One region of the Paenibacillus sp. RC334 genome, then DNA from elsewhere that is predicted to be linked to it. Evidence: a T-box and tRNA genes for the amino acid it is inferred to sense, from the RefSeq annotation. Region 1 holds a T-box; the other holds one or more tRNA genes.
What was found. A T-box is a leader RNA that pairs with one kind of tRNA and senses whether it is charged. The one in region 1 lies ahead of tyrS (tyrosine--tRNA ligase), so its partner is inferred to be a tRNA-Tyr.
Positions count from the first base shown of each region.

Region 2: it encodes a tRNA-Tyr, which carries the amino acid that the T-box ahead of tyrS (tyrosine--tRNA ligase) is inferred to sense. The anticodon was not compared.

Region 1 covers NZ_CP125370.1:3,498,093-3,508,003, reverse strand. Annotated here, with positions in the region: gene acsA (acetate--CoA ligase) at 1-1,082, shown strand, start outside; gene QMK20_RS16115 (transglycosylase domain-containing protein) at 1,210-4,233, opposite strand; T-box leader at 4,369-4,637, shown strand; gene tyrS (tyrosine--tRNA ligase) at 4,703-5,956, shown strand; gene QMK20_RS16105 (AraC family transcriptional regulator) at 6,183-7,049, shown strand; gene rpsD (30S ribosomal protein S4) at 7,132-7,731, opposite strand; gene QMK20_RS16095 (sensor domain-containing diguanylate cyclase) at 8,168-9,911, shown strand, end outside.
Region 2 covers NZ_CP125370.1:303,989-313,899, forward strand. Annotated here, with positions in the region: gene QMK20_RS01370 (FAD-dependent oxidoreductase) at 1-165, shown strand, start outside; rRNA gene QMK20_RS01375 (16S ribosomal RNA) at 597-2,154, shown strand; rRNA gene QMK20_RS01380 (23S ribosomal RNA) at 2,518-5,446, shown strand; rRNA gene rrf (5S ribosomal RNA) at 5,602-5,718, shown strand; tRNA gene QMK20_RS01390 (tRNA-Ile) at 5,756-5,832, shown strand; tRNA gene QMK20_RS01395 (tRNA-Ala) at 5,857-5,932, shown strand; tRNA gene QMK20_RS01400 (tRNA-Asn) at 5,937-6,012, shown strand; tRNA gene QMK20_RS01405 (tRNA-Glu) at 6,223-6,294, shown strand; tRNA gene QMK20_RS01410 (tRNA-Val) at 6,301-6,376, shown strand; tRNA gene QMK20_RS01415 (tRNA-Met) at 6,408-6,481, shown strand; tRNA gene QMK20_RS01420 (tRNA-Asp) at 6,506-6,582, shown strand; tRNA gene QMK20_RS01425 (tRNA-Phe) at 6,664-6,736, shown strand; tRNA gene QMK20_RS01430 (tRNA-Thr) at 6,762-6,837, shown strand; tRNA gene QMK20_RS01435 (tRNA-Tyr) at 6,842-6,927, shown strand; tRNA gene QMK20_RS01440 (tRNA-His) at 6,948-7,020, shown strand; tRNA gene QMK20_RS01445 (tRNA-Gln) at 7,037-7,111, shown strand; tRNA gene QMK20_RS01450 (tRNA-Lys) at 7,116-7,191, shown strand; tRNA gene QMK20_RS01455 (tRNA-Leu) at 7,206-7,292, shown strand; tRNA gene QMK20_RS01460 (tRNA-Gly) at 7,299-7,373, shown strand; tRNA gene QMK20_RS01465 (tRNA-Cys) at 7,384-7,455, shown strand; tRNA gene QMK20_RS01470 (tRNA-Arg) at 7,482-7,558, shown strand; tRNA gene QMK20_RS01475 (tRNA-Pro) at 7,581-7,654, shown strand; tRNA gene QMK20_RS01480 (tRNA-Gly) at 7,664-7,734, shown strand; gene QMK20_RS01485 (PAS domain-containing sensor histidine kinase) at 7,840-8,943, opposite strand; gene QMK20_RS01490 (response regulator) at 8,936-9,589, opposite strand; gene QMK20_RS01495 (GAF domain-containing protein) at 9,733-9,911, opposite strand, start outside.

The DNA.
Region 1 (9,911 bases):
ACACGTCAGGCTCAACGGGCAAGCCTAAAGGCGTGTATCATGTGCAAAACGCGATGATCCAGCACTATTATACCGGAAAAATGGTGCTGGATCTGCGTGAAGATGATGTGTATTGGTGTACAGCCGATCCCGGTTGGGTTACCGGAACGTCATATGGCATTTTTGCCCCATGGCTGAATGGAGTAACAAATGTTATTCGTGGCGGTCGTTTTAGCCCCGAGGACTGGTATCGAACCATTGAGCGTTACGAGGTGACCGTATGGTATAGCGCTCCTACGGCGTTTCGGATGCTCATGAGCGCAGGGGAGGATATCGTTGACAAATATGATCTCGGAAGCCTGCGGCATGTGCTGTCCGTCGGAGAGCCGCTGAATCCCGAGGTGGTGCGCTGGGGCTGGCAGGTATATAAGCAGCGTATTCATGATACCTGGTGGATGACGGAAACGGGTGGCCAAATGATCTGTAATTACCCTGAGCTGCCGATTAAGCCCGGCTCGATGGGAAAGCCATTGCCTGGCATTCAGGCCGCTATTCTGGACGACAGGGGGCAAGTGCTTCCGCCTAACCGAATGGGGCATTTGGCGATTCGTACGCCGTGGCCGTCTATGATGAACCGTATATGGAACAACCCGAACAAATTTCAGGAGTATTTCCGTTTTTCCGACTGGTATGTGTCTGGTGATTCTGCTTATATGGATGAGGACGGATACTTCTGGTTTCAGGGACGAATTGATGATGTCATTAATTCGTCCGGGGAGCGAATTGGTCCTTTTGAGGTCGAGAGCAAGCTTCTGGAGCATCCCGCTGTAGCGGAGGCTGGAGTGATCGGAAAGCCGGATACTGTGCGGGGAGAGATCATTAAAGCTTTTATCGCACTCCGTGAAGGCTACACCCCCTCTGAAGCTTTGCAGCAGGATATTTATCGCTTTGTCAAAGAAGGGCTGTCTGCCCATGCTGCACCACGTGAAATTGAGTTTAAGGAAAAGCTGCCCAAAACCCGTTCCGGTAAAATTATGAGACGTGTACTGAAAGCTTGGGAGCTTAATCTTCCTACAGGAGATTTGTCTACCATAGAGGATTGAAATGCTTTTTAAGAAAGATACAAAAAAGGGAGTCTCCAAAGCCGTGATGGCTAAGGAACTCCCTTTTTGTTGGTTCTGATAAAGTGGGTTTTTACCAAATATCAGTATTTGTTGCTGTTGTGAGCTTTTATGGACGAACGGCTCCGGAAGGAGCTGATTCCCCCAAGGCATTCATGGAAGTGATGCGGAACCAACCCTTCGGTTTGCTGCCCGCTTTATATTGAAAGCTGGTGGATGCGGTGGAGCCGATGTTTGTAAAAGGCTCCGCACCGCTTTCACTGTAGTACACGTTATAGCCTGTAATCGCATCCGCAGGCTTTCCTGCACTCCATTGGAGCGCTACGGCTGAGCCTGCTGCTTTCGCTTGAGGCTGCCCAGGAGCGGTAGGAATCTCCGTAGGCTGCGCACTTGGTCCATCTCCTTCACTCGGTACAACTGGATTCTCGGGATCAACAGGTGGTGCTACAGGCGCTGCACTTGCTTGGGAGCTTGGCCCTGACTCATGTCCGCCTACATCAACGGCGGTTACGTAGTAGCTGGAGCTGCCACCACCCGGGCTGTCAGAGAACACTTTGGAGCCGTCAGCCATGACGACTTTGCCAAGCCGTTGGAAGCTGCCCCCATCTGTAGAACGATATAGACGGTATCCTACGACATCGCTGTTTCCGCTTGGGCTAAAGCTGATCATAGCTTTGCCGTCACTATAGCTTACGCTAACGTTAGACGGAGCACTAGGATCGGCTCCATCGTCTTTGCGCGGATCAATCTGGGTAGGAGCCGCCTTATCTGCATCCTGAGGCAGATAGTAGGACAACGAATTATGTCGTCTCATCACGGTAAAGGCTTGCTGGAGCTCTTTAATCAGCTCTGAAATCGGTTTTTCCCGTTTGCTAACGGTCCGCTCGTTCAACATATCATCCGGTGTGCCGTCCCGTGGAATGTAATTGACACCTTGATAGGTAATATATTTGGCACGAGTGACACCATTTTCACTGTTTTTGGGTGGATACTTACTGTTGTAAATATCCGAACCGTATGCGGATGCTGTTCTTGTTACAATACCGTCTGGTCGCTTGAAGCTGTCGGTTCGGAACAGATCCGGATCCTTTGCGGTCACTTCATTCATGATTTGCGCCCACAGGCGGCGTGCCCGCTCTTTTTGTGCTTTCGTTTCAAGCTTATTGACAGGTTGCTTGTAACCAACCCATACACCCAGTGTGACGTCAGGCGTAAAGCCCTCGAACCATACATCGGTATAAGATTGTGTAGTACCTGTTTTACCAGCAATCGGAATCTTGCCAGCTTGATTGAAATTACGCTTCACCAGTCTGCCTGTACCTTCCGACACAGCTGTACGCAGCATATCCGTCATCAGATAGGCGGTTTGTGGTGTAAAGGCTTGTACGGGATTAGGCTGATGCTTATAAACGATATTCCCTTGCGAGTCCACAATCTTTTCGATCATGTAGGCGTCATTAAATACACCGCCGTTTGGAATCGCACCATAAGCATTCGTCAGTTCCTCGACTGTGACCCCATGGGCCAAACCGCCGAGTACACCCGTCTGGGCGTTGTTATCGCTTGGTTCCAAGGTGGTAATGCCTAGCTTCTTGGCAAAATCCCAAGCTTTGCTGATACCTACCTTTTCGTTAAACAGCTTGAGTGCTATCGTATTTAGTGACTGATTCAACGCATAACGGGCCGTAACCAGCCCCTGATAGCGGTTATTGGCGTTTTTCGGGATGTGATACCCATTGCTGCCATCCTTCAAAATAATAGGTGCATCATCCACGATGCTGCCAGGCTGCACGAGACCGCTGTCCAATGCAGGGAGATAGGCGGCAATCGGCTTCATAGCCGATCCCGGCTGGCGTACCATCTGGGTAGCATAATTCATCTGTTCTTTTTGGAAATCCCGGCCTTCCATCATACCGAGAATCGCGCCTGTTTTGTGCTGGATAAGAATGGCGGCCGCTTGCTCGTCACCCTTGGTTTTACTTGTGGAAGAGAAATTATCCTTGTTTTCTGCAATTTGGCGCATCGACTTGTAGATACTTTTATCAATAGTGGTGTATACCATATAACCACCTGTTCGAAGCTGTTGTTCAGCTTCTTTGAGCAAGTCGTTATCATCCTTGGTTTTGGCATCTGCACTGGCATTGGCCGCTTGACCCGGATTTGTGACTGACATAAGTGCCTGTGCCGCTTGCCGTTCCGTTTCCATCATAAGATACGGATACGTGTTGTAGGCTTTAACAGTGCGTGGAGCGAGCGACTTTTTGATATCAAAAGCCATCGCCTCATCATACTGTGCCTGATTGATTTTGTTCTCCTCTAGCATCCTGCTAAGTACCAGGTGCTGGCGGTTGATCGCCCTTTTAAAGCCGGACTCGTTAAATTCACCCTTACCGTTGTAAGCGGAATAAGAGGAAGGAAGCTGTGGCAGACCTGCCAGATAGGCGGCTTGAGCCACATTCAGCTTATTCAGATCATTCTCATTAAAAATACCTTTGGCCGCTGCTTTGATCCCAAAGACGTTATAACCGCTTGATCCGTTACCAAAAGGTACTTTATTGAGATAGGCCGTAATAATTTGCTGCTTGCTCAGGAAGCGCTCAAGGCGCAGAGAGAGCAAAATTTCCTTGACCTTGCGGTCATCCGTGCGATCCAGATTCAGAAAGACACGACGGGCGAGCTGCTGGGTTAGGGTGCTTCCCCCGGTTTGTACGGATTCATGCAGCGCTTTTTGTTTTATAGCCCGCAGCGTTCCCGACAGATCGACACCTTTATGCTCGTAAAAATGGTTATCTTCAATGGCAATGACTGCGTTAATAACGAGTTGCGGAATCTCCTTAAACGTGACAGGACGCCGATCTTCTTCTGTCCGGAGCTGTCCGATAGGGGAGCCATCATTGAAATAAGCGAAGCCTGTAATTGCGTTTTTGTCTACTTCCTGTTCAATCATGGATCTGGAGCGCACAGGCTCGCTTTTTACAATAGAGGCTACATAGCCGGCTGCGGCTCCTCCTGCAAACAGCGCTCCCATAAAACCGATGATGACGACCCACTTTATGACACGGCCGAGCCTTCGCATGTATGTCCGTAAGCGGGAAGGCTTTGGCTCTGACACATTGTTTTTTTCTTCAACCATTAAGTCTTCCTCCTTTATAACAGCCATTATTATAGCATAAAATTACAAAATGAACCCATATGCTAAAAAGCCTGTCTTTTGGTGTCGTTGACTCTATAAAAGTGGTGTGTTATAAATAAGTCAAAGTAAATATCGTGAAAAGCAGAGAAAGACTTCAGTAGAAGGTGGAATCACGTTGTGCAGAGAGCCGATGGGTGGTGCGAATCGGTAACGACCCTCCTTTGAATTACTGTCTGGAGCTGTCTGGATGAATGGTGTAGCTTTTGCAGATTTGTGAAGCTGACTATAGTAATCCAGTACCGGGTGTAGGCCCGTTATAGGAATGAAGTGAAAGAAACGCTTGTCTTTGGCATATGTTTCTTTAATTAGGGTGGTAACGCGAGCGGCTCCTTCTCGTCCCTTGGGATGAAAGGGGCTTTTTGGTCTGTTTAATATGTAATATTTTGGATAAAAACAGGAGGTATACAGGATGAAATGGGAAGAGTTGAAGCCTGAACAGCAGGTAGAGGTAGAACGTCAATTAAATGTGATTCAACGTGGTGTGGCAGAAATTGTACCGGAGGACGAGCTGAAGCGTAAGCTTATTAAATCGGTCGTTAGCGGTGAGCCGCTTCAAATTAAATTAGGACTTGACCCATCGGCGCCGGACATTCACATCGGGCATACGGTCGTTATGCATAAGCTACGCCAGTTTCAGGAGCTTGGTCATCAGGTACAACTTATCATCGGCGATTTTACGGGCAAGATTGGTGATCCGACAGGCAAATCGGAAACTCGTAAGCAGCTGACCGAGGAAGATGTCCAGCGCAATGCTCAGACGTATAAGGAGCAGATATTCAAAATTCTGGACCCCGAAAAAACAAAGGTATACTACAATTCCCATTGGTTGGCGCCCATGTCTTTTGCGGATGTGGTAACGCTGGCCGCTAAAGTAACTGTCGCACGTATGCTGGAACGGGATGACTTTACGAAAAGATACCAAAACGGCTTGCCGATCAGCATCCATGAATTTTTCTACCCGTTGATGCAAGGGATGGATTCCGTGGAACTCCGAAGCGACATTGAGTTGGGCGGTACAGATCAAAAGTTCAATTTGCTGATGGGCAGAACTCTGCAAAAGGAATACGGAGTGGAGCCACAGGCCACCATTACGTTGCCACTGCTTGAAGGGCTGGATGGCGTGCAGAAGATGAGCAAAAGTCTGGGCAATTACATTGGTGTCGATGAAGAGCCGAACGAAATCTATGGAAAATCCATGTCGGTTCCTGATGAACTGATGTTTAAATATTTTGAGCTGGCAACAGATTTGAACAATGAGGAACTGGCTGAGCTCGCGGAAGGTATTAAGAACGGTTCAGTGCATCCGCGTGACGCCAAAATGAAGCTGGCCGGAACGTTGGTACGCATGTACCACGGTAAGGAAGCGGAGGAAGCAGCGAAGCAGCATTTTGTGACTGTATTCCAGCAACGAGCACTGCCTGACGATATTGAAGAGTTCACTTTGACGGAGGATCATTTGGAAGATGGCGGCATCCGTGTCATCCAATTGCTGACTCAATTGGGCTTTGCGGCTTCTAACGGTGAAGCCAAACGCAGCATTCAGCAGGGCTCGGTCAAAATTAACGAAGAGAAATGGACCGATGTAAACGAAGCATACACGCCGCAGGAAGGCGATATTGTGCAGGTTGGTAAACGGAAGTTCGCCAAAATCAAGCTGGGTTGATTTTTATAGTTGGGAAATAAAAATGCTTTTAAAAGCAACGCTGAGACGATATTCATGTCTTAGCGTTGCTTTTTTACACATTCTATTTGAAGTGAAAAACCGTGGTAAACTTAGCACAAATGATCAAACAAGCTTGTGTAGGATTGTACATAATGGATTACGAAGTCTTATTAAATTCGCTTGGCGGATGAATGGTCAAACCACAACGAGTAAGGGGAAGGATCGTATGGACTACTTTAAAAGAATACAGTGTGCGATTGAGTTTATTGAAATGAATCTTCGGGAGGAGTTAGAAATTACTGAAATTGCTTCGCAAGCTTGCTTTTCAGCCTTTCATTTTCAGCGGCTTTTTCAGGCGATATCGGGCTTTACGGTTCAACAGTATATAAGGAAGAGAAGATTATCGGAGGCGGCTGTAGGGCTGAAACGGTCCCATCAAAACGTATTAGATATCGCTCTTGAATACCAGTACAGCTCGCAAGAAGCGTTTACACGTGCTTTTGAAAAAAGTTTTGGTGTCACCCCGGGGAGATACCGGAACCGTGATATAGATATTTCTCGACAACACAAGATCAATTTTCTGGATTATCAAAAGAACACCAAAGGAGATTTAGATGTTAATAAGCCGGTGATGCTGCAACTCGATACGATTAAGATTATAGGGCATGAATACAAAACAAACCTGAATCATGAGCAGCATTATAATGAGATTCCAGGATTTTATGATCACTTTGGAAAGAATGAGCATTTTATGCGCATTCCGAACAAAATTGCACCGGGGATGTCGTATGGTATTGCTTGCTATTTTCAAGATAATGGTGAATTTTCATTTGTGATTGGCGAGGAAGTTGAGGGAGAAGCGGAGGATTTGGCAAAGGGCTTTATCTATATGGAGATTCCAGCTGGAAGGTATGCCGAATTTAACGCTTCAGGTCCAAATGGCCGGGTTCAGGATGTAAGAAACTATATCTACGGCACATGGCTTCCCAACTCTAATTTTGAGCGTAGGGAAGGACCGGATTTTGAAATCACCGATGTGATGAATTCTTCCTTTCCCGATTTGGATATTAAGGTATATATACCGATCGAATAAAATGTTGCAAGCTTCACGCAACAGTAACACGAAAAAAAGCACCCGAACGAAGTTCGGGTGCTTTTCGGTGCTATCACAAGGATTAGCGGTTGTAGAATTCGACGATTTGTTTTTCGTCGATATCTTGGGACAATTCGCCACGCTCAGGCAAACGGATGTATTTGCCTTCCAGAGCTGCGTCATTGTACTCCAGGTAAGCTGCCAAGTGGTTGCGGTTTTCCAAAGCTTCTTTGATGGAAGACAGGGAACGACTTCTTTCACGTAGGCCGATCACGTCGCCCAAGCTTACTTGGTAAGAAGCGATGTCAACTTTTTTACCGTTCACAGTAACGTGACCGTGTGCTACCAATTGACGTGCGCCTGCACGGGAGTTAGCAAAGCCAAGACGGAACACGAGGTTGTCCAGGCGGCTTTCCAGCAAGAACATGAAGTTCTCACCAGCGATACCGTGCATGTGTTGAGCTTTGTTGAACAGAGTGCGGAATTGTTTTTCACCCAAGCCGTACATGTGACGCAGCTTTTGTTTTTCTTGAAGCTGCATACCGTAGTTGCTGATTTTTCTCCGTTGGTTTGCACCATGTTGTCCCGGAGGGAAAGGGCGTTTCAATTCTTTACCTGTGCCGCTCAGGGAAATTCCCAGACGACGGCTCAATTTAAATTTAGGACCAGTGTAACGTGCCATTATAGAGTTAACTCCTTCATAATTAAAATTTGAGTTGGGGCTCTCTTTGCGCTCCAATTTGTTCGGCGCTCCCTATCAAGGTGATGCGCACTACTGACAGAAAAGTTCAGCCGCTGTCCTGTCAGCAACAAATAAGATGAGGGTGACACAAACTGTTACGCCCAAAATTTAAGATCCGCACAGTAGATAATTCTGCCGTACAGTCTTTTTCATTAATATATACTATATGTAATAGTGGGTCAATGTCAAGAAGAGAAAAAGAATGAAAACGTCAAAATTTGTCGATAGGGCTTTAGAACTAAAAAAGTGGGACGAATTTCTGGAAAATGGATGCATATTTCTGTAGTTAAGAGTAAAATAGATCATATTATAAGCTATAGTGGTGTATAGCCGCTGTCTTGGTACAGCTAATTTTGCTGTGAAGGAGCGCCTTAATATGTCGGACTTTTCAACAACGGATCAGCAAACGCTTGACGGTAAAACAGCCCAGGCTAGCGATGCCCCGCTGTTTGATGATAAAGGATATACGTCTTTTGCCTGGCTCCAAAACATGGATATGACACCATTTGATTTCCCCTATATTAATCAGCTTCTTGTCCAAGGGTATCGAAACTGGTTGCAGCAGAGCAATGGCATATCGTGGGTTAATGAAGAACATACCGCCGTTTTTAATTTTACAGGTGTTCGGGTTGCAGGTAGGGAAGAGGATGATGACGAGGATTTGGAGCTGGTCGAACGTTGCTGTTTGTCCAGAGAAATGGAAATAAGCCAACGCAAACTTCGGGACGGAAGCCTTGCATTTGTGTACATGATTCCTGTATTTTGCCGCAATTATAAGGGTGAGACTTTTGCTGCTCTTCGTTTTACACTGCCTGCTCAACATTCTGTTCCTGAGCAGGATGCATTATTGGCGGCAGCTTTGCATTTTAGATCCTGCTTTTATACGAGATTTGAGTATATATTTATGGAAGACATCCTCGGGATGAAGAACCGGAGCGACCGCGAAGGCAGGCGACGCTCTATTTTATTTCAGATTGTAAAGCGGATGCATGACAAGATTGATGTTGAAGGCGTGCTGGACGAGGTATTTGGCAGCATAGCTTACTTGTTTCCTCATGTGGATATCACGTTATATATGAGCCAGGATCGACACAGTCGTAATCCACAGGTCAAACCTTTGTTGTTGCACGAGCGGGACGAGGATGTATGTGTACGTGCATTTATGAAAGGTCAAATGGCTGTAAATGAGCCTGGAGGCACAGAAGGAGAAATGACCGAAATTGGCATTCCTTTACGTGGCAAGCAAGGAGTATATGGTGTATTCCATATGATTCTTCCATCAGGTGTCGAAAGCATGAAGAAAGTGGATGTGGAGCTGATCGCCATGATGGCAGACACAGCCGGCACCGCATTTGAAAATGCAAAGCTGCTGGAGCAATCCAATGTGCTCATCCATGAGTTGCGCCTCATTAATGAACTCGTTCAGCGCTTGAATCAAAGCCTTAAACTGAATGAAATATTCGAGTTTGCTGTGCAGGAATTATTGAAAATGTTCTTGGCTGACTTTTGCTGTATTGTGCAACTCGATCAGGAGGAAAATTGCTTTAAGGTCACGTCAAGCAACGTAGAAAGTTCGAGGCTGCATAGTTACTCTGATGAGGACGGGTTTGCAGGGCTGATACGCAGAACAGGAGAGCCTCTCATCGTGTCGGATTACAGAAAGGAAGGGAAGATATCCTCCGATTTTATGGATATGACCGACTCCCTTTCTTTGATGGCGGTACCTATGAAGACCAGCGGCACGCCGAGAGGGGCTATTTTATTGTCTAGTAAGCTCCCTCACTTTTTTTCGTACGATAATTACAAAATGCTGCAAATGCTGGCGCCCCATATCGGTTTGGCTGTAACAAATGCCATGCTGCATGCTGAGGTACGGCGTCTGGCCAATATGGACATGTTAACGGGTTTGTATGTACGTCATTATGTGGACAAAGTAATTCAGAGGCATCAGGAGAAAGATTTTTGCGGATCTCTCATTCTGGTGGACATTGATCAGTTCAAACAGGTGAATGATACATACGGGCATCAGATAGGTGACCAAATATTGAAAAGCGTCAGCGATATTGTTCGTTCGGCGACTCGCAGTGTGGATGTATGTGCCAGATGGGGTGGCGAGGAAC
Region 2 (9,911 bases), 2.8 Mb from region 1:
TCAGCGGGTAGTCTGGCGGCTTACTGTGTGTCCAACGGAGTATTCCCGATAGAAGTCAGCGAATCGGCAGAGCATCTGGGGCATTTTCAAAGCAGGCTGCTTCGCCAAGGCGTGGAGTTACACTGGCCTGTGGAAGTATTTGAGCCGGAGGGAGTTACCAGCTAAAACGTGAGGGGCTATTGCCCCTTGGCTGACTTTGATAAGGTCAAAAGATAACTTTAAAAAAGTAACAAAAAAAGTGCTTGCTAAGTTGCTTGGATATATGATATATTATTTGAGCTGACAACAAAACAGCTGTTTCAAAAGTGAAAAGCTTGGGTACAATAATATTTATAAAAGAAGAAAAAATAAAGCTTGCATTTCTGAAATGAACATGGTATGATCTTATAGCTGCTGAAAAACACAGCGAAAAAGAAATGTTTGATCTTTGAAAACTGAACAACGAGTGAGTACGGATTTTGCTTGCAAAATCCAACGCTGAGATTTTGGTACATGCCGTCAGGCTGTATAAAATGGAAGCGAACAATGAGATATTTTATCTCGTCAGTTTCAAAATGAGCATATCGCTCTTTCTATAAACCAGCTTCGGTTGGTCTTTAATGGAGAGTTTGATCCTGGCTCAGGACGAACGCTGGCGGCGTGCCTAATACATGCAAGTCGAGCGGGGTTGTTTTAAAAGCTTGCTTTTAAAACAACCTAGCGGCGGACGGGTGAGTAACACGTAGGCAACCTGCCTATCAGACTGGGATAACTACCGGAAACGGTAGCTAATACCGGATACATCCTTTCCCTGCATGGGGAGAGGAGGAAAGACGGAGCAATCTGTCGCTGATGGATGGGCCTGCGGCGCATTAGCTAGTTGGTGGGGTAAAGGCCTACCAAGGCGACGATGCGTAGCCGACCTGAGAGGGTGATCGGCCACACTGGGACTGAGACACGGCCCAGACTCCTACGGGAGGCAGCAGTAGGGAATCTTCCGCAATGGGCGAAAGCCTGACGGAGCAACGCCGCGTGAGTGATGAAGGTTTTCGGATCGTAAAGCTCTGTTGCCAGGGAAGAACGTCTTGTAGAGTAACTGCTACAAGAGTGACGGTACCTGAGAAGAAAGCCCCGGCTAACTACGTGCCAGCAGCCGCGGTAATACGTAGGGGGCAAGCGTTGTCCGGAATTATTGGGCGTAAAGCGCGCGCAGGCGGCTCTTTAAGTCTGGTGTTTAATCCCGAGGCTCAACTTCGGGTCGCACTGGAAACTGGGGAGCTTGAGTGCAGAAGAGGAGAGTGGAATTCCACGTGTAGCGGTGAAATGCGTAGATATGTGGAGGAACACCAGTGGCGAAGGCGACTCTCTGGGCTGTAACTGACGCTGAGGCGCGAAAGCGTGGGGAGCAAACAGGATTAGATACCCTGGTAGTCCACGCCGTAAACGATGAATGCTAGGTGTTAGGGGTTTCGATACCCTTGGTGCCGAAGTTAACACATTAAGCATTCCGCCTGGGGAGTACGGTCGCAAGACTGAAACTCAAAGGAATTGACGGGGACCCGCACAAGCAGTGGAGTATGTGGTTTAATTCGAAGCAACGCGAAGAACCTTACCAGGTCTTGACATCCCTCTGATCGGTCTAGAGATAGATCTTTCCTTCGGGACAGAGGAGACAGGTGGTGCATGGTTGTCGTCAGCTCGTGTCGTGAGATGTTGGGTTAAGTCCCGCAACGAGCGCAACCCTTATGCTTAGTTGCCAGCAGGTCAAGCTGGGCACTCTAAGCAGACTGCCGGTGACAAACCGGAGGAAGGTGGGGATGACGTCAAATCATCATGCCCCTTATGACCTGGGCTACACACGTACTACAATGGCCGGTACAACGGGAAGCGAAAGAGCGATCTGGAGCGAATCCTAGAAAAGCCGGTCTCAGTTCGGATTGCAGGCTGCAACTCGCCTGCATGAAGTCGGAATTGCTAGTAATCGCGGATCAGCATGCCGCGGTGAATACGTTCCCGGGTCTTGTACACACCGCCCGTCACACCACGAGAGTTTACAACACCCGAAGTCGGTGGGGTAACCCGCAAGGGAGCCAGCCGCCGAAGGTGGGGTAGATGATTGGGGTGAAGTCGTAACAAGGTAGCCGTATCGGAAGGTGCGGCTGGATCACCTCCTTTCTATGGAGAATCGTTTCCTGCAACGGAAACATTCAAATATGAAGCGTAAGCTTCAAAACTCAGGTTTAGGCCTGTTACTCACTCGTTGCTCAGTTTTGAGAGCTCAAACTCTCAATATACTGCATGAATATCATCCACTCGGTTGAGTTGGACCGATATTCACACAGGCTACAGTTTCGATGAAACTGTATTGCACCTTGAAAACTGGATACCGAAACGAAATTGCGTTTTAGAATATTCCTTTACTCTGATCTTGTGTAAACAAGTGAAATAAAGGTAGCAGGTAAGGAAAGATATTTTGCCTTTGGTAAACATCATTCTTTATCGAACATCGATATTTTCTTTCTTTGAAAGAAAAATCTAGGTTAAGCTACAAAGAGCACACGGAGGATGCCTAGGCGCCAGGAGCCGACGAAGGACGTGGCGAACAACGATAAAGCCTCGGGGAGCTGTAAGCAAGCTTTGATCCGGGGATGTCCGAATGGGGAAACCCGGCTGTCTTCATCGACAGTCACTTTCTGCTGAATACATAGGCAGAACAGAGGCATACCAGGGGAACTGAAACATCTAAGTACCCTGAGGAAGAGAAAACAATAGTGATTCCGTCAGTAGCGGCGAGCGAACGCGGATTAGCCCAAACCAAGGAGCTTGCTCCTTGGGGTTGTGGGACGTCTCACATGGAGTTACAAAGGAACCGGTTAGATGAAGAGGTCTGGAAAGGCCCGCCAGAGAAGGTAAAAGCCCTGTAGTTCAAAACTTGTTCCCTCCGAGACGGATCCCGAGTAGTGCGGGGCACGTGAAACCCCGTATGAATCCGGCAGGACCATCTGCCAAGGCTAAATACTCCCTGGCGACCGATAGTGAAGCAGTACCGTGAGGGAAAGGTGAAAAGCACCCCGGAAGGGGAGTGAAATAGATCCTGAAACCGTGTGCTTACAAGAAGTCAGAGCCCTATTGATGGGTGATGGCGTGCCTTTTGTAGAATGAACCGGCGAGTTACGTTCCCGTGCAAGGTTAAGGTGAAGAGCTGAAGCCGCAGCGAAAGCGAGTCTGAATAGGGCGAGTTAGTACGTGGACGTAGACCCGAAACCGGGTGATCTACCCCTGTCCAGGGTGAAGGTGCGGTAACACGCACTGGAGGCCCGAACCCACGCATGTTGAAAAATGCGGGGATGAGGTGGGGGTAGCGGAGAAATTCCAATCGAACCCGGAGATAGCTGGTTCTCCCCGAAATAGCTTTAGGGCTAGCCTCGGAATAAGAGTCGTGGAGGTAGAGCACTGATTGGGTGCGGGGCCCGCAAGGGTTACCAAGCTCAGTCAAACTCCGAATGCCATAGACTTGGTTCCGGGAGTCAGACAGTGAGTGCTAAGATCCATTGTCGAAAGGGAAACAGCCCAGACCATCAGCTAAGGTCCCCAAGTGTGTGTTAAGTGGGAAAGGATGTGGAGTTGCACAGACAACCAGGATGTTGGCTTAGAAGCAGCCACCATTGAAAGAGTGCGTAATAGCTCACTGGTCGAGTGACTCTGCGCCGAAAATGTAACGGGGCTAAACACGCCACCGAAGCTATGGCTTGATATTTAGGTATCAGGGGTAGGGGAGCGTTGAATGTGGGTTGAAGGTGTACCGTAAGGAGCGCTGGACTGCATTCAAGTGAGAATGCCGGTATGAGTAACGAAAAGATCTGTGAGAATCAGATCCGCCGAAAGCCTAAGGGTTCCTGAGGAAGGTTCGTCCGCTCAGGGTAAGTCGGGACCTAAGGCGAGGCCGATAGGCGTAGTCGAAGGACAACAGGTCGAAATTCCTGTACCACCGTAATCCGTTATGAGCGATGGGGTGACGCAGTAGGGTAGTGACGCGGACTGATGGATGTCCGTCTAAGCAGTGAGGCTGGTGTGTAGGCAAATCCGCACATCGTAAGGCTGGGCTGTGATGGGGAGCGAAAATTATAGTAGCGAAGGTCATGATCTCAGACTGCCAAGAAAAGCCTCTAGCCAGGAGAAGGTGCCCGTACCGCAAACCGACACAGGTAGGCGAGAAGAGAATTCTAAGGCGCGCGGAAGAACTCTCGTTAAGGAACTCGGCAAAATGACCCCGTAACTTCGGGAGAAGGGGTGCCTCGGTAGGGTGAATAGCCCGAGGGGGCCGCAGTGAAAAGGCCCAAGCGACTGTTTAGCAAAAACACAGGTCTGTGCGAAGCCGCAAGGCGAAGTATACGGGCTGACGCCTGCCCGGTGCTGGAAGGTTAAGGGGAGTGGTAAGTCCTTTTAGGGCGAAGCTATGAACCGAAGCCCCAGTAAACGGCGGCCGTAACTATAACGGTCCTAAGGTAGCGAAATTCCTTGTCAGGTAAATTCTGACCCGCACGAATGGCGTAACGACTTGGGCGCTGTCTCAACGAGAGATCCGGTGAAATTTTAATACCTGTGAAGATGCAGGTTACCCGCGACAAGACGGAAAGACCCCATGGAGCTTTACTGCAGCTTGATATTGAATTTGGGTACGATCTGTACAGGATAGGTGGGAGCCTAAGAGACTTGAGCGCCAGCTTGAGAGGAGGCATCCTTGGGATACCACCCTGATCGTATCTAGGTTCTAACTTGGTACCGTGACCCGGTACGAGGACAGTGTCAGGTGGGCAGTTTGACTGGGGCGGTCGCCTCCTAAAGAGTAACGGAGGCGCCCCAAGGTTCCCTCAGAATGGTTGGAAATCATTCGAAGAGTGCAAAGGCAGAAGGGAGCTTGACTGCGAGACCTACAAGTCGAGCAGGGACGAAAGTCGGGCTTAGTGATCCGGTGGTACCGCATGGAAGGGCCATCGCTCAACGGATAAAAGCTACCCTGGGGATAACAGGCTTATCTCCCCCAAGAGTCCACATCGACGGGGAGGTTTGGCACCTCGATGTCGGCTCATCGCATCCTGGGGCTGAAGTAGGTCCCAAGGGTTGGGCTGTTCGCCCATTAAAGCGGTACGCGAGCTGGGTTCAGAACGTCGTGAGACAGTTCGGTCCCTATCTGTCGTGGGCGTAGGAAATTTGAGAGGAGCTGTCCTTAGTACGAGAGGACCGGGATGGACGTACCGCTGGTGTACCAGTTGTTCCGCCAGGAGCACCGCTGGGTAGCTATGTACGGAAGGGATAAGCGCTGAAAGCATCTAAGCGTGAAGCCCCCCTCAAGATGAGATTTCCCAATTAGTAAGACCCCTTGAAGACGACGAGGTAGATAGGTTGGGGGTGGAAGTGCAGTAATGCATGGAGCTGACCAATACTAATCGGTCGAGGGCTTATCCTAAAGTATAGGACGCAATGGAGTTTCGGATCCAGTTTTCAGGGTGTAACACCTTGAAGGTATGTAGAAGATACATACGACAAGCGCAGGGCTATTCATTTACACGATTAGTGATGAACTGAATATCCATACGGAAGAATTTGTTTTACAAATTCATGTTTGGTGGCGATAGCGGAGGGGTTCCACACGTACCCATCCCGAACACGACCGTTAAGCCCTCCAGCGCCGATGGTACTTGGACCGCAGGGTCCTGGGAGAGTAGGACGTCGCCAAGCAATGTCCCTTTAGAGGATAATGAAGACATACATATTAGGGCCTTTAGCTCAGCTGGTTAGAGCGCACCCCTGATAAGGGTGAGGTCGGTGGTTCGAGTCCACTAAGGCCCACCACTTCTTGATTAACACAAAATGACTGGGGCCATAGCTCAGCTGGGAGAGCGCCTGCCTTGCACGCAGGAGGTCAGCGGTTCGATCCCGCTTGGCTCCACCAATATTCCCTGATAGCTCAGTTGGTAGAGCACTCGACTGTTAATCGAGTTGTCACAGGTTCGAGTCCTGTTCGGGGAGCCAAATCTTGAATATTTTTCAATTTTATATATAAGGTGGCGGCGTAGCTGGTTGAGGACTACAATCCATTCCAGTTAGGTAGGGTTTAATCCATATGTTGCTTGTTAGAGAGATACCCAAGTGGATATAAGGGGTTAGACTGCGAAAGTGGTGCAAGGGTTTGAATCCCTCTCTCCGTCATAAAGTTTGAAAATTTCAAGGATTCTTTTGTAAGGCCCGTTGGTCAAGCGGTTAAGACACCTCCCTTTCACGGAGGTAACAGGGGTTCGATTCCCCTACGGGTCATAGTATGGAGGCTTAGCTCAGCTGGGAGAGCATCTGCCTTACAAGCAGAGGGTCGGGGGTTCGAACCCCTCAGCCTCCACCATTTATGTTATACAAGTATTCCCTTTTAATGTCGCGGGGTGGAGCAGTTCGGTAGCTCGTCGGGCTCATAACCCGAAGGTCACAGGTTCAAATCCTGTCCCCGCAATTGATTTTCCTTAGGATTATCTATGGAACTGTGGTGTAGAGGCCTAACATGCCTGCCTGTCACGCAGGAGATCGCGGGTTCGAATCCCGTCAGTTCCGCCATTTTATGAAATATATAACTGGCATTTTTGTGTATTCTACATATAATGTGGGTTTGTATATTACAGCTATAAAACAACATATGGCTCGGTAGCTCAGTCGGTAGAGCAGAGGACTGAAAATCCTCGTGTCGGCGGTTCGATTCCGTCCCGAGCCACCTTTCAAGTGGGAATGAGTAATGTGCCGGTGTAGCTCAACTGGTAGAGCAACTGACTTGTAATCAGTAGGTTGGGGGTTCAAGTCCTCTCGCCGGCACCATTTTGGAGGATTAGCGAAGTGGCCAAACGCATCAGACTGTAAATCTGCTCCCTTACGGGTTCGGTGGTTCGAATCCATCATCCTCCACCAGTCTTTTCATAATCATTATGGCGGTCGTGGCGAAGTGGTTAACGCACCGGACTGTGACTCCGGCATTCGTGGGTTCAAGCCCCATCGGCCGCCCTTTATTTTCATTTAATGGGGATTAGCCAAGCGGTAAGGCAACGGACTTTGACTCCGTCATGCATAGGTTCAAATCCTATATCCCCAGCCATTAAGAGCCATTAGCTCAGCTGGTAGAGCACCTGACTTTTAATCAGGGTGTCGAAGGTTCGAATCCTTCATGGCTCACCATTTTTGTTTATTTTGCGGTCGTGGCGGAATTGGCAGACGCGCACGGTTCAGGTCCGTGTGGGCTAACCCCCGTGGAGGTTCGAGTCCTCTCGACCGCACCATATTTTGCGGACGTGGCTCAGCGGTAGAGCATCGCCTTGCCAAGGCGAGGGTCGCGGGTTCGATTCCCGTCGTCCGCTCCATTATCCATTCGGCGCCATAGCCAAGTGGTAAGGCAAAGCTCTGCAAAAGCTTCACTCCCCAGTTCAAATCTGGGTGGCGCCTTTACTGCTCATTATGGATTATATTATGCGCCCTTAGCTCAGCTGGATAGAGCGTTTGACTACGAATCAAAAGGCCGGGAGTTCGAATCTCTCAGGGCGCGCCATTTTCTTAAAAATGTATAATATCGGGATGTAGCTCAGCTTGGTAGAGCACCTGGTTTGGGACCAGGGGGTCGCATGTTCAAATCGTGTCATCCCGATACTGATTTGCGGGTGTAGTTCAATGGTAGAACTTCAGCCTTCCAAGCTGATAGCGTGGGTTCGATTCCCATCACCCGCTTTTTGCTATAGCGGATTCTTGTTGCCTCAGTGGTGACACCTTATAAATAAAGAGAGCCTGTCTGGGGACAGCGCTCTCTCTTTTTTTATTTATGCTGTTGTATCTTTACACAGGAATGGTCAGTTGGATGGAGGTCCCCTGTTCTGGTGAAGAGGTTACGCTCATCCATCCTCCTACGCCCCTGGCTCGTTCCTCCATGCTGAACAGTCCCACGCCCTCCCCTTGGGATTGCTCGGAGAATCCAATACCTTCATCCCAAATAGTCACTTGTATGGTCTCACTCTGATCCTCTACGTTGACATGTGCCTCTGCTACGTCCGCATACTTGGCTACATTCGTCAAGGCTTCCTGTACAATCCGATAAATCGCTATTTCTTTGCGGATATCAAGGCGTTTACGTAAATTACATTGAAAATGTACCTCAATTCCGTAATGAGAACAATAGTTTTCAATATAGGTTCGTATGGCCGGTACGACGCCCAAATCATCCAGAACCGACGGACGAAGTTCCCATGCCAGTCCACGGACATCCTTAATAATGTCAGTCACCTGTGAACGCAGCTTTTCCAGAGCAGGACTAGGCTGTTCAGCAAGCTGGCTATCCAGTTGAATAATCAGCGCAAACAAGCTTTGCCCAATTCCATCGTGAAGCTCTCTTGAGAAACGCTTGCGCTCTTCCTCCTGTATTTGCATCACTTGCGTCATCATCGTCTGAAGCTCAGCCTCTACTTTTTTTAGTTTGGTTACCTCATTACGGATCGCCAAATACTGATAGGGCTTACCTTCTTCGTCCATGGACGGAACGATGGTGGTATTCACCCAATAGTAGGTGTTGTCTTTGGCTCGATTACGTATCTCTCCCTGCCATACCTCGCCTGAACGAATTGTGGTCCACAGGTTTTTCATAAAGGCAGGGGTATGATAGCCCGAATTAATGAGGCGATGATCCCGACCGATCAGCTCTTCGCGACTGTATTGCGAAATCTCGCAGAACTTGTCGTTGACGTACTGAATAATGCCCCGGTGATCGGTCAAAGCAACGATAGAGGACGTATCCAACGCAAATTTCAGATTGGATAGCTGGTGAAGTGAGTTACGCAGTGCATGGAGAAAAGGGGATTCCGGTATATGCGCTTCCAAATTATCCAGCAGCTTATCGGCTGACTCGCCAAAAGCATGCTGGAGCAAAGGATTAGAAGGTTCATTCATAATGCAGCAGCCCCTTTTTTAATGCAAATTTGACCAGCTCGGGCCGTGTTTTCAGGTTAAGCTTCTCCATCAGGTTACTTTTGTGGGACTCAACAGTTTTGACGCTGATCACCAGACGCTCGGCAATTTCCTTGTTTGCATATCCCTTGGCTACCCACGAAAGGATTTCCTTTTCACGTTCAGAAAGGGACTCATACGGGCCGGCTATGCCTTCCTTTTTGATCTTATCCAGATATTCACTCATTAGCCGTTTGGTTGCATTCGGGTACAGATAGGCGCTACCTTCGGCCACAGACTGAATGGCAGCAAGTAATTCCTCGTGAGGTGCGCTTTTTAAAATATATCCGGAAGCTCCGGCCTGAATGGCCCGGAACAGATATTCTTCATCGTCATGCATCGTTAAAATAAGCACTTCCGTATCGGGCAACTGTTTTTTCAATTCAGTAGTTGCCGTAAGACCGTCTTTGCCAGGCGGCATACTAAAATCCATGAGTACAACATTGGGCTGTAACTCTATCGCCTTGCGAATCGCTTCATCCCCGTCCGCTGCATCTCCTACCACCTTAATACCGTGTTTGCCGTCCAATAGGGCCATGAGGCCGGAACGTACGACAACATGATCATCCACTACAAGTATACGAATCAATTTGTCATCCCCTCGAACGGTAGAACCGTACGTTTTGTCATCATCATAGCAAATTTAAGGGATTCCAATCAACATAAACAGTTAGATACAATTATATTTCGTAATATATATCCGTCTCATTTTCTATAAAAATGCCATTAATCTTATAGAGTAAGAGTGTGGGCACATAGCTGACCAAGCTGCTCGGCGACTTGTGTGGCCCCTGCGACGTCGGAATCGGTGAACACTCTCACATCACGATTACCGAGAAGCAATACACCGTTCGGCAGATCCCCTGTGCTGGAAAAGGGAATAGCCACAGCAGAGTGAAGCTGCTCCGCCA